Gemmata palustris: one gene and its partners. Each later gene encodes a partner of the first gene's protein in a complex. Links are inferred from orthologs where the notes say so. Each region holds a gene or a part of one and is shown on either strand. Other genes may lie near its edges. The genes, in order: accD, J8F10_RS06860 and accB.

What was found.
Region 2: the proteins of accD (region 1) and J8F10_RS06860 are in contact, whole or in part, in a solved structure (PDB 8UXZ), measured with the Escherichia coli proteins. The link is inferred for Gemmata palustris from one-to-one orthologs.
Region 3: the proteins of accD (region 1) and accB are in contact, whole or in part, in a solved structure (PDB 8UXZ), measured with the Escherichia coli proteins. The link is inferred for Gemmata palustris from one-to-one orthologs.

Annotation. Positions count from the first base shown.
Region 1 is NZ_JAGKQQ010000001.1:8,008,393-8,011,506, forward strand. Bases 13-2,971 are described here. They hold accD (acetyl-CoA carboxylase, carboxyltransferase subunit beta), read right to left. Parts: upstream 1,937-2,971; coding sequence 1,088-1,936; downstream 13-1,087. Other genes in these bases: J8F10_RS33250 (serine/threonine protein kinase), read right to left, coding at 63-965; J8F10_RS33260 (phosphoglycerate kinase), read right to left, coding at 2,033-2,971. Also shown: more of J8F10_RS33260, read right to left, coding at 2,972-3,114.
Region 2 is NZ_JAGKQQ010000001.1:1,694,906-1,698,028, reverse strand. The notes cover bases 3-2,970. They hold J8F10_RS06860 (acetyl-CoA carboxylase carboxyltransferase subunit alpha), read right to left. Parts: upstream 1,980-2,970; coding sequence 1,026-1,979; downstream 3-1,025. Other genes in these bases: J8F10_RS06850 (ferredoxin--NADP reductase), read right to left, coding at 2,900-2,970; J8F10_RS06855 (serine/threonine protein kinase), read right to left, coding at 2,021-2,890; J8F10_RS06865 (Gfo/Idh/MocA family protein), read right to left, coding at 3-805. In the rest of the region: more of J8F10_RS06865, read right to left, coding at 1-2; more of J8F10_RS06850, read right to left, coding at 2,971-3,123. UniProt on the Escherichia coli protein: Component of the acetyl coenzyme A carboxylase (ACC) complex. First, biotin carboxylase catalyzes the carboxylation of biotin on its carrier protein (BCCP) and then the CO(2) group is transferred by the carboxyltransferase to acetyl-CoA to form malonyl-CoA.
Region 3 is NZ_JAGKQQ010000001.1:6,197,894-6,200,855, forward strand. The notes cover bases 137-2,943. They hold accB (acetyl-CoA carboxylase biotin carboxyl carrier protein), read right to left. Parts: upstream 1,899-2,943; coding sequence 1,374-1,898; downstream 137-1,373. Other genes in these bases: accC (acetyl-CoA carboxylase biotin carboxylase subunit), read right to left, coding at 137-1,284; J8F10_RS25765 (M24 family metallopeptidase), read right to left, coding at 2,079-2,943. Also shown: more of accC, read right to left, coding at 1-136; more of J8F10_RS25765, read right to left, coding at 2,944-2,962. UniProt on the Escherichia coli protein: This protein is a component of the acetyl coenzyme A carboxylase complex; first, biotin carboxylase catalyzes the carboxylation of the carrier protein and then the transcarboxylase transfers the carboxyl group to form malonyl-CoA.

The DNA of each region.
Region 1 (3,114 bases):
CGAGACCGCGGCCCGCGAAAGTGGGGCCGCGTTTTGTTGCGGTGGTTTAAGCTGGTAGGCGGTCAATAGTCTTGTTTCTCCAGCCGCGTGAGCGCCTCCTTGAAGGCGGTCGCGCTGGGGTACCGGTCGGCCGGGTCGCGCGAGATGGACTTCAGGAGGATCGCCGAGAGCCGCTCGTCGACGTTCGGGTTCAGGTCTTTGGCCTCGCGGGGCAGGGTGTTGAGCCGGCGCCGGAACGTTTCCTCGCTCGACGGCGAGCGCTCCCACGGCAACTGACCGGTGAACACCTCGTAGGCCGTCACGCCGAGCGCGAACAGGTCCACCCGGTGGTCGGTCGCCTTCCGTTTGATGATTTCCGGCGCGAGGATGTCCGGCGTGCCCGTGCGGTTGCCGCTCACGCAGAACGCCGGCGTGTACGGGACGGTGAGGCCGAAGTCGATCAGCTTCAGCACGCCCTCCTTGTCCACCATCACGTTGCGCGTGCAGAGGTCGCGGTGGAGCCACTTGCTGTCGTGCATGTACTGGAGAGCGTTGCAGAGCTGGCTCAGAAAGTTGATGCGGTTGCCGGTCAGTTGCGGGGCGCGGGTCTCGACGAGGTAGTTCAGCCCCAACCCGTCCACCAACTCCATGACCAGGTACGGTTCGCCGTCGGTGGTGATCCCTTGCTCGTAGGTGCGCACGATGTTGTCGTGCTTGAGGGCCTCGCAGATCTCGCCCTCGTGCGGCTTCTTGAGCCCGATGAACCGTTCCTCGAACTTCTTGGTTTTGGCCTTGTCCAGGAGCTTCAGGCAGACGGTGCGCCCGAGTTCGCGGTCGTAGGCGCGGAACACCTTCGACATGCTCCCCTGTCCGGTGCGCCCGACGAGATCGAACCGCTTCGCGACGTTGATCTTCTTCAGCCCTTTTTTGGGGCTGCCGCCGCTTCTACCTTTGCCTTTGCCGAACAAGAAGTCGAGCACACCCACGGCGAACCCTCGGAGTCAGCGCGGAACGCGGAGCGCGAAACGCGGGGTGAAGGCGAATTGCGGAAAACCGCCCGGCGGACGTGATTAATTTTAACTCCGCGCTCCCGACTCCGCACCCCGCGCTACCGAATCTGGCAGTAGTCTACAATGCGGGCGACCTCCGTGCGCAGGTCCTTGCGGTGAACGATCCGGTCCACGAACCCGTGCTTCAGGAGAAACTCGCTCGTCTGGAAGTTCTCCGGCAACTCGACGCGCACGGTGTTCGTGATGACCCGCCGCCCGGCGAACCCGACCATCGCGCCCGGTTCGGCGAGCGTGATGTCGCCCTGGAGCGCCCAACTCGCCGCCACGCCGCCCATCGTCGGGTTGGTGAGGATGCACACGTAGAGCCCGCCCGCGGAGTCGTATCGCCCCAGCGCCGCGGAGATTTTCGCCATCTGCATGAGGGACAGAATCCCCTCCTGCATCCGGGCGCCGCCCCCGGAGCCGCTCACAAAGATCAGCGGCAACTTGAGTTCCGTCGCGCGCTCGGCGGCGCGGGTCAGCTTCTCGCCGACCACGCTGCCCATGCTCCCGGCCATGAACGCGAAGTCGGTGATGCCGAGGACGACCGGGCGCCCGCGGATGAAGCCCTTGCCGGTGACGGCCGCGTCGGGCATCCCGGTCTTCTTCTGCTCATCGGCGAGGCGCTGGTGGTACGGGAGGCGGTCCACGAAGTAGAGCGGGTCGCACGGGCGCAGGTCGGTGTCCCACTCCTCGAAGGTGCCCTCGTCGAGCAGTTGCGCGACGCGGTCCTTCGCGGGCATGGTGAAGTGGTGGTCGCAGTCCGGGCACACGTGGTGCCGGGCCACAACTTCCTTCTTGTACACCGTGGTTTTGCAGTTCGTACACCGGATCCACAGGCCTTCCGGTACGCCCCGCTTCGGCCGCTCCGTCGCCATGCGTTCCACCCCTGCCTCCTTCGAGGAAATTCTAAATAACCAAGCACGAAACCCGAAACAAATGGAAACCAGACAACCTGATTGTTTTCTTTCGGATTTCGTGCTTCGGGTTTTGAATTTTCCAGATTACTTATCGTCGATCTGGGCCAGACTCTGGAACTTCTTGCCCTCGACGTAGGCGAGGAACGCCCCGCCGCCGGTCGAGACGTGTGTCATCTTCTCGGCGAACCCGAACTGCTCGGCGGCCTCGGCCGTTTCGCCCCCGCCGACCACGGTGACGCCCGCGCTCGCGGCCATCGCCTCGGCGATGTACTGCGTGCCGCGCGAGAACGCGGTCTGCTCGAACCACCCCAGCGGGCCGTTCCAGATGACCGTGGCCGACTCTTTGATCTGCACTTTGTAGTGCTCGATCGTCTTGGGGCCGATGTCCACGCCCTCGAACCCCGCGGGGATCGCGCCCTCGCACACCTGCGTCTGGAGCAGGTCGTCGCTCTTCGCGGCGACGTAATCGACCGGCAGTGTGATCTTCTTGCCGACGAACGCGAGCAGCGGCTTGGCCGCCTCGATTTCTTCGTCGCCCACGCGCGTCGCGCCCACGTCCACGCCCTGCGCCTTGAGGAACGTGTACGTCATCTTCCCGCCGATGAGCAGGTGATCGACCTTCGCGAGGAGCGTGTTGATGAAGGCGATCTTGTCGGACACCTTCGCCCCGCCCATGATCCCGAGCACCGGGGGCTTCGGTTCGGTCATCAGGCCGTCGATGATCTCGAGTTCCTTCGCGACGAGCAGCCCGATCGCGCGCGGCTTGCCCGCGGCCTTCAGGTTCGCCGGGAGGCCCACCATCGACGTGTCTTTGTCGTTCTGGCAGGTGCCGAAGGCGTCGTTCACGTAGGCGTCGCCGAGCGCCGCGAGCGCGGCCGCGAACTCGGGATCGTTCTTCTGCTCGCGCGGATCGAACCGCAAGTTCTCGAGCAGCAGAACCCCGCCGGGCTTGAGTGCGGCGACCGCGGCCGTCACCGCCGGCCCGACCACGTCGCTCGCGGCCTTCGCCACCGGTACGGTGAGCAGTTCGCCGAACTTCGCGGCGACTTTATCCATCGTGAGGTTCTTGCGCTCGTCCGGCGTCGCCTTTTCCGGGCGCCCGAGGTGGCTCATCGCGATCACGCTCGCGCCGGCGTCGAGGAGGTGCCTGATGGTCGGCAGCGCGG
Region 2 (3,123 bases), 6.3 Mb from region 1 along the record:
GCGTGACCCAACTCGTGTGAATATCAAACGCAGACTCTCGCGCATCTGGATGCCTGTAAACAACTTGGAGCTGTACCGAGTCCCATGTCGGGCCGTCCGCGGGTCCAACGATTCCTCTCTGACCGGTTGCTGAAATGCGATTCAGCGCCCAGTTCGGCCCGAAGGTAAAATCGATCAGTTTGAGGTAATGAACCGCAACGTAAGTGGCCGGATTTCGGCCTGAAATCCACTCGGCAAATTGGCCGCCGCTAATCGATTTCGGCTCCAAGAGTGAGCAGTAGCCGTTATTGACGTGCTGAAGTGTTCCGTCCTGGTAAAGAGTGCGAAGTTTCTTGTGGTCGGGGTCGGCAAGTTTGTGGTAAACGACCTTAGCGAGCACGGACTTTTCGGCCGCGAGTCTTGTAATTTCATCGAGTTCTGTGAGCGAGAGAACGGACGGCTTTTCGATGAGGACGTGTTTTTGGGCGCGAAGTGCATCGCTTGCGGCCGCAAAGTGTCGGTCATCTGGGGTCGCGACGCAGACGGCATCGACATCTGAGGCTAGAAGTTGCGTGACCGCGTTCGGACCAAAGAAGTTCTCGAACCGCAATCGCTGACCGTTTTCGGATGCGAGATAACGTGCAGTTCGAGCGCCAGTTCGAGTTGCGACGGCGCTGAGTTGAATTGCAAACGACCGATGATTGCTGGCCAAGAAGGGTAGAGGATTTTGCTGCTCGAAAACTGGACGATAAGTCTCGTCGAAGATCATCCCGAAGCCGATCATCCCGCATCGAATCCGAGGCGTTTGCTTTGTGAAGTCGAACATTGGGCCATTTTATTGTGACTCTTCAGTGACACCGAATAAAGTTAGGAAAATAAGTATTCTGAATACATAAGATACATTATCGGACACAAAAATGGTTACCGCTTTTATTTGCAATACATTCGGGTCCTACTCATCATGTCCGATAATTGATATTATGTAATGTTAACTGGGCAAAGTTAGTACCATAGAGAGTACAACCTCAATTAGAGATAAAAAACGACTATGCAAACAAACCCATACGACGAAACTTGTCGTAACGACCTGCTAAAAGTGCGTCGTCAGTCTGCGTTACCAATCCGCGCAACTCACGAGAGAGATGTGTCTTCAGTGACGTCGCCATCGCACGCGGATCACGGTGAGCACCGCCGAGCGGTTCCGACACAATTGTGTCAATGACACCGAATCCTTTCAGGTCCGCCGCCGTCAGTTTTAGAGCGTCTGCGGCTCGAGGCTTTGATTCGTCCGTTGCGACCTTCCACAAAATACCTGCGCAACCTTCTGGGCTGATTACCGAGTAGTAGGCGTGCTGGAGCATCCCGACCGCGTCCCCGACGCCGATGCCCAGCGCGCCACCCGATCCGCCTTCACCAATGACAACGCACACGATTGGCGTCGCCAGTTTTGTCATTTCCAGAATGCTGGTTGCAATGAGCTGAGCCTGACCGCGTTCTTCGGCCCCGATCCCAGGAAATGCACCAGGGGTGTCAATCAGACACACGATCGGGATGCGGTACTTTGCCGCGAGGCGCATTTTGGCGAGCGCTTTCCGGTATCCTTCTGGGTGAGCGCACCCGTAGTAACACTGTTGCCGTTCCGCGAGAGTTTTCCCTTTTTGGTGGCCGATCAGCATGACCTTTTGGCCGTCCAATCGCGCGAAACCGGTGCGAATTGCACGGTCATCACCGATCGCGCGGTCGCCGTGGAGTTCGACGAACTCCTCGAACACCATGTCCACGTAATCGAGAAACTGCGGGCGGTCGCGGTGGCGTGATACAAGGATCGTTTCCCAGGCGGTCAGATTTGCGTACTTTTGCTTCTTGAGCGCAGCTAGGTCTTTACGGATTTTCTTTACCGTTTCGCTCGCGCCTTCTGTATCTGGACCGGCCTCAAGTCGGGCGAGTTCTACCTCGAGGTCGTGAATGTCTTGCTCGAACGGTAACGGCTCGGGAACCATGAGTCACCTTTCAACCAGTGGATCGGCCGAGGAACAAAGCCCTACATTTCCTCGACGTCTTTCTCCACAACTGACTTGTAAATCTGCTTAACCTTGCGCAATTCAATCAAAACTTCGTGAAAATTAGCGGGGCGATCGGTCTTCTTCTTCGCCAGTAACTTCAGAACGAATGCGGAGAACTCATCGGTGAGATCCGGGTTGTACATCGCCGGCCCGGACGGTTTTTCTGTAAAGTGTCGACCGAGCAAGTCGTTCATCGACGTGCCGCGAAACGGCGGCCGGCCGGTCGTCAGTTCGTACAGGGTGCAGCCGTAACTGTAGATGTCCGACCGACCGTCCGGCATCTCGTCGCTGATTTGTTCGGGGCTCATGAAACTCGGCGTGCCCTGCGGTTTACTCTTTCGGTAGAACCATTTCGCGAAGCCGGTGGGGATCGGCTTGGAGATGGCGAAGTCGATCATCTTTGTGTCACCGAGTGAGTTCACCAGAATGTTGTCCGGCTTCACGTCGCGGTGAACGTACCCGCTCGCGTTCATGTACGCCAATCCGGTCGCAGCACCCTTAAAGATCTTTCGCGCGTGTTCCCTGATGAACGTGAAGTCCTTGGCCTGGACGCGCAGCCGAAGACTACCCGAGGGGAAAAACTCCATGATGAAGTGGGGCGTGTCCTTGGCGCGGTTCACTTTGACGATGCGGATCACGTTCGCGTGCGTCAACTTGACCCCGATTTCGGCCTCGTTGAACAGCGCGCGACGTTGCTCGGGTTTCTCCGCCGCTTCCGGCAGCAGAACCTTCATCGCGAAGTGCCGGTTACTCTGCAACTCCACGACCTCGAACACTTGCGACGTCTGACCGGTCTGGAGCAGCGAGCGCAAGCGGTAACCGGCGAGCGTCGTGTTAATATCCGCCATCCGAACTCCTTACCAGTATTCTTCAAAGTGAACATTGCCCTTGAGCTTCACTGCTGCAATATCGGCTTTGAAGCCGCGCGCCTCCAGTACCTCGATCACACCAACGGGCTGCGGATACGTCAGAGTTCCGGTTTCCCGATCCCGGTGTGGCACGCCAATCATCTTCGGGTTGCCACACAAGAATACGTGCGTTTTTGCCGGGTCGAGAAGTTCGCCGATTCGCTCTTCGAGTT
Region 3 (2,962 bases), 1.8 Mb from region 1 along the record:
GTTGTCAAAAATGGTCTTCAGAATCGGGATCGTGGTGTGAATGCCCTCGACCACGAACTCGCGCAGACAGCGCCGCATCACCGCGAACGCCTCGGCCCGCGTCGGCTGGTGAACGAGCAACTTCGCCACCATGCTGTCGTAGTTGGACGGCACGCGGTACCCGGCGCACACGTGAGAGTCGAGCCGCACGCCCGGTCCGCCGGGCGGGCGCCAGGTCTTCACCACGCCGGGGCTCCCGCGGAAGTCGTTGGCCGGGTCTTCCGCGTTGATGCGCACCTCGATCGCGCACCCGCGCTGCTGGATGTCCTTCTGAGTAAAGCGCAGTTTCTCGCCGGCGGCCACCCGGATCTGCTCGCGGATGATGTCCACCCCGGTCACCAGTTCCGTGACCGGGTGCTCCACCTGCACGCGGGCGTTCACCTCGATGAAGTAGAAGTTGTTCTGCTGGTCCACGAGGAACTCGCAGGTGCCCGCGTTGTAATAGTTGGCCTCCTTCGCGAGCCGCACGGCCGCCGCACACATCTCCTGGCGCACCTTGTCCGGCAAGTTCGGCGACGGTGATTCCTCCACCAGCTTTTGGTGCCGGCGCTGGAGCGAGCAGTCGCGCTCGAACAGGTGAATCACGTTCCCGTGCTGGTCGCCGATGAGTTGCACCTCGACGTGCCGCGGGCGGTCGAGGTACTTTTCCAGGAACACGCTGCCGTCTTTGAACGCGGCCTCGGCCTCGGCCCGCGCCGCGGCCAACCCGGTCACGAGTTCCGCCTCGTCACGGGCGACGCGCATCCCGCGCCCCCCGCCCCCGGCGGACGCTTTGACCAGCACCGGGTACCCGACGTTCCGGGCGAACCGCTTCGCCTCCTCCTCGGACTCGATTAACCCGTCGCTCCCGGGGACGGTGGGTACCTTCGCGGCTCTCGCCACCGTCTTTGATTTGTCTTTGTTCCCGAGCCGGTCCATCGCGTCCACGGACGGCCCGATGAAATCGATGCCGGACGCGCGGCACTGCTCCGCGAACCGGCTGTTCTCGGAGAGGAACCCGTAACCGGGGTGAATAGCCTGCGAGCCGGTTTTTTCAGCCGCGGCGATGATCCGCGGGATCTTGAGGTAGCTCTCGGCGGAAACGGCCGGGCCGATGCACACGGTCTGGTCGGCGTGGTCCAACCACGGCGCGCCGCGATCGGCTTCCGAATAGACCGCGACCGCCTCGATGTTGAGATCGTGACACGCGCGGATCACCCGCAGCGCGATCTCCCCGCGGTTGGCGACAAGAATCCGGTTGAACATATTCGTAAAGTCGTAAGGTCGAAAGTCGTGGTGTCAGCCGCTCAGGTCTTCAACTTACGACGTTCGACCTTACGACTTTCGACTCGTGTTTAGGAAGGGTCGACCCGGAACAGAACGGTGCCGTACTCGACGAAATCCCCGCCCTGAACGCAGATCTCGGCAATGGTGCCGGCACAGTCGGCAGTCACGGGGTTGTACGTCTTCATCGCCTCGATCGTGCAGACGACGGTCTTGGCGTTCACCTTCGCGCCGACCGTCACGAAGTCGGGCTTCTTCGGGTCGGGCTTGATGTAGAACGTGCCGACCATCGGCGACTTGATCTCGAGGTAGTTCTTGGACGCCGCAGATGGGGCCGGGGCCGCAGTTCCCGCGGGAGCTGCGGCCGGGGCACTGGGGGCGGGAGCATAAGCCACCGCCGGGGCCACGGGCGCGACCGGAGCCGGGGCGTAAGCGACCGGTGGGGCGACCATCGCGGCGCGCTTGCGGAGCCGGATGCGCTGTTCCCCCTCCGTCAAATCGACTTCACCGAGGTCGTGCTCGGTCATGAGCTTCAGGAGGTACTCGACCGTCTTGACATCGAACGGCCGGGGCGCATCCCGTTTGTCGTCGGCCACCACGAAACCCTCAATAACGAAACCCCGGCGAGACCGGGGAATAGAGAGGAGTAGTGTATGAGTTGAGGGGCGCAGTGGCGCGGGGATGTTTTGAGCCGCGGCCATATCCTGCCGGCCCTGAATTTGGGGCACGGCAGGTGACTCAGACGTGCGTCCGAGGACAACGGAGACGCGGGGCTCTCAGCCCACGTTCAGGGTCACGGGTTCGCGGGAAAGCGTGGTGAGGAGCTTGCACCCGTCGTGGGTGATGAGAACGTCGTCTTCGATGCGGATGCCGCCCCAACCGGGGAGGTAAATGCCCGGCTCGATGGTGACGACCATGCCGGCCTCGAGCACGTCTTCCGAGTTGGCCCGGATGCGGGGCGCTTCGTGAATTTCCAGGCCGATCCCGTGGCCGAGGCCGTGGGTGAAGAAGTCGCCGAGCTTGAGGTCCGGGTACTTGTCGAACTTGGCGTTCGCGATCACCTTGCGAGCGGCCGCGTCCACGTCCTTCGCCTTGACGCCGTGCCGGATCGTCGCCATCGCCGCGTTTTGGGCCGCGAGCACCACCGCGTACAGTTTCTCGAAGTCGTAGCCCACGCGCTCCATCTTGTTGCGGCGGCTCGGCGAGGTACCGAACGGGCTCTTCAGCGTCCGCGTGATGTCGGACTTGTACAGCAGGTCCGCGCCCCAATCGACGAGCAACTTGCTGCCCTCACCGAGTTGCCGGGCGGTGGGGGGAGCGTGGGGCAGCGCGCCGCGCTCGCCCACGGCCACGATCGGCGGGAACGACGTGCTCCGGGCGCCGGCGCGCCGCACGTAGCCCTCGAGCGCGTCCACCATGTCCTTTTCGGTGTCGGCCTCGCGGAGCGTCGCGACGAACATGCGGAACCCGCGTTCGGCCACGCGCACGGCCTCGCGGATCTTTTCCACTTCGCCCGGGTCTTTTACCGCGCGCTGCACTTCGACGGTGCCTTCGACCGGGACGAACGTGATCTTCGGAGCGAACTGCTTGAGTGCCTCCAGGTCGCCGAGCGTGATCCGGTTCCCCTCGACGCCGACCGTTTTCGCGCCGGACTTGGTCA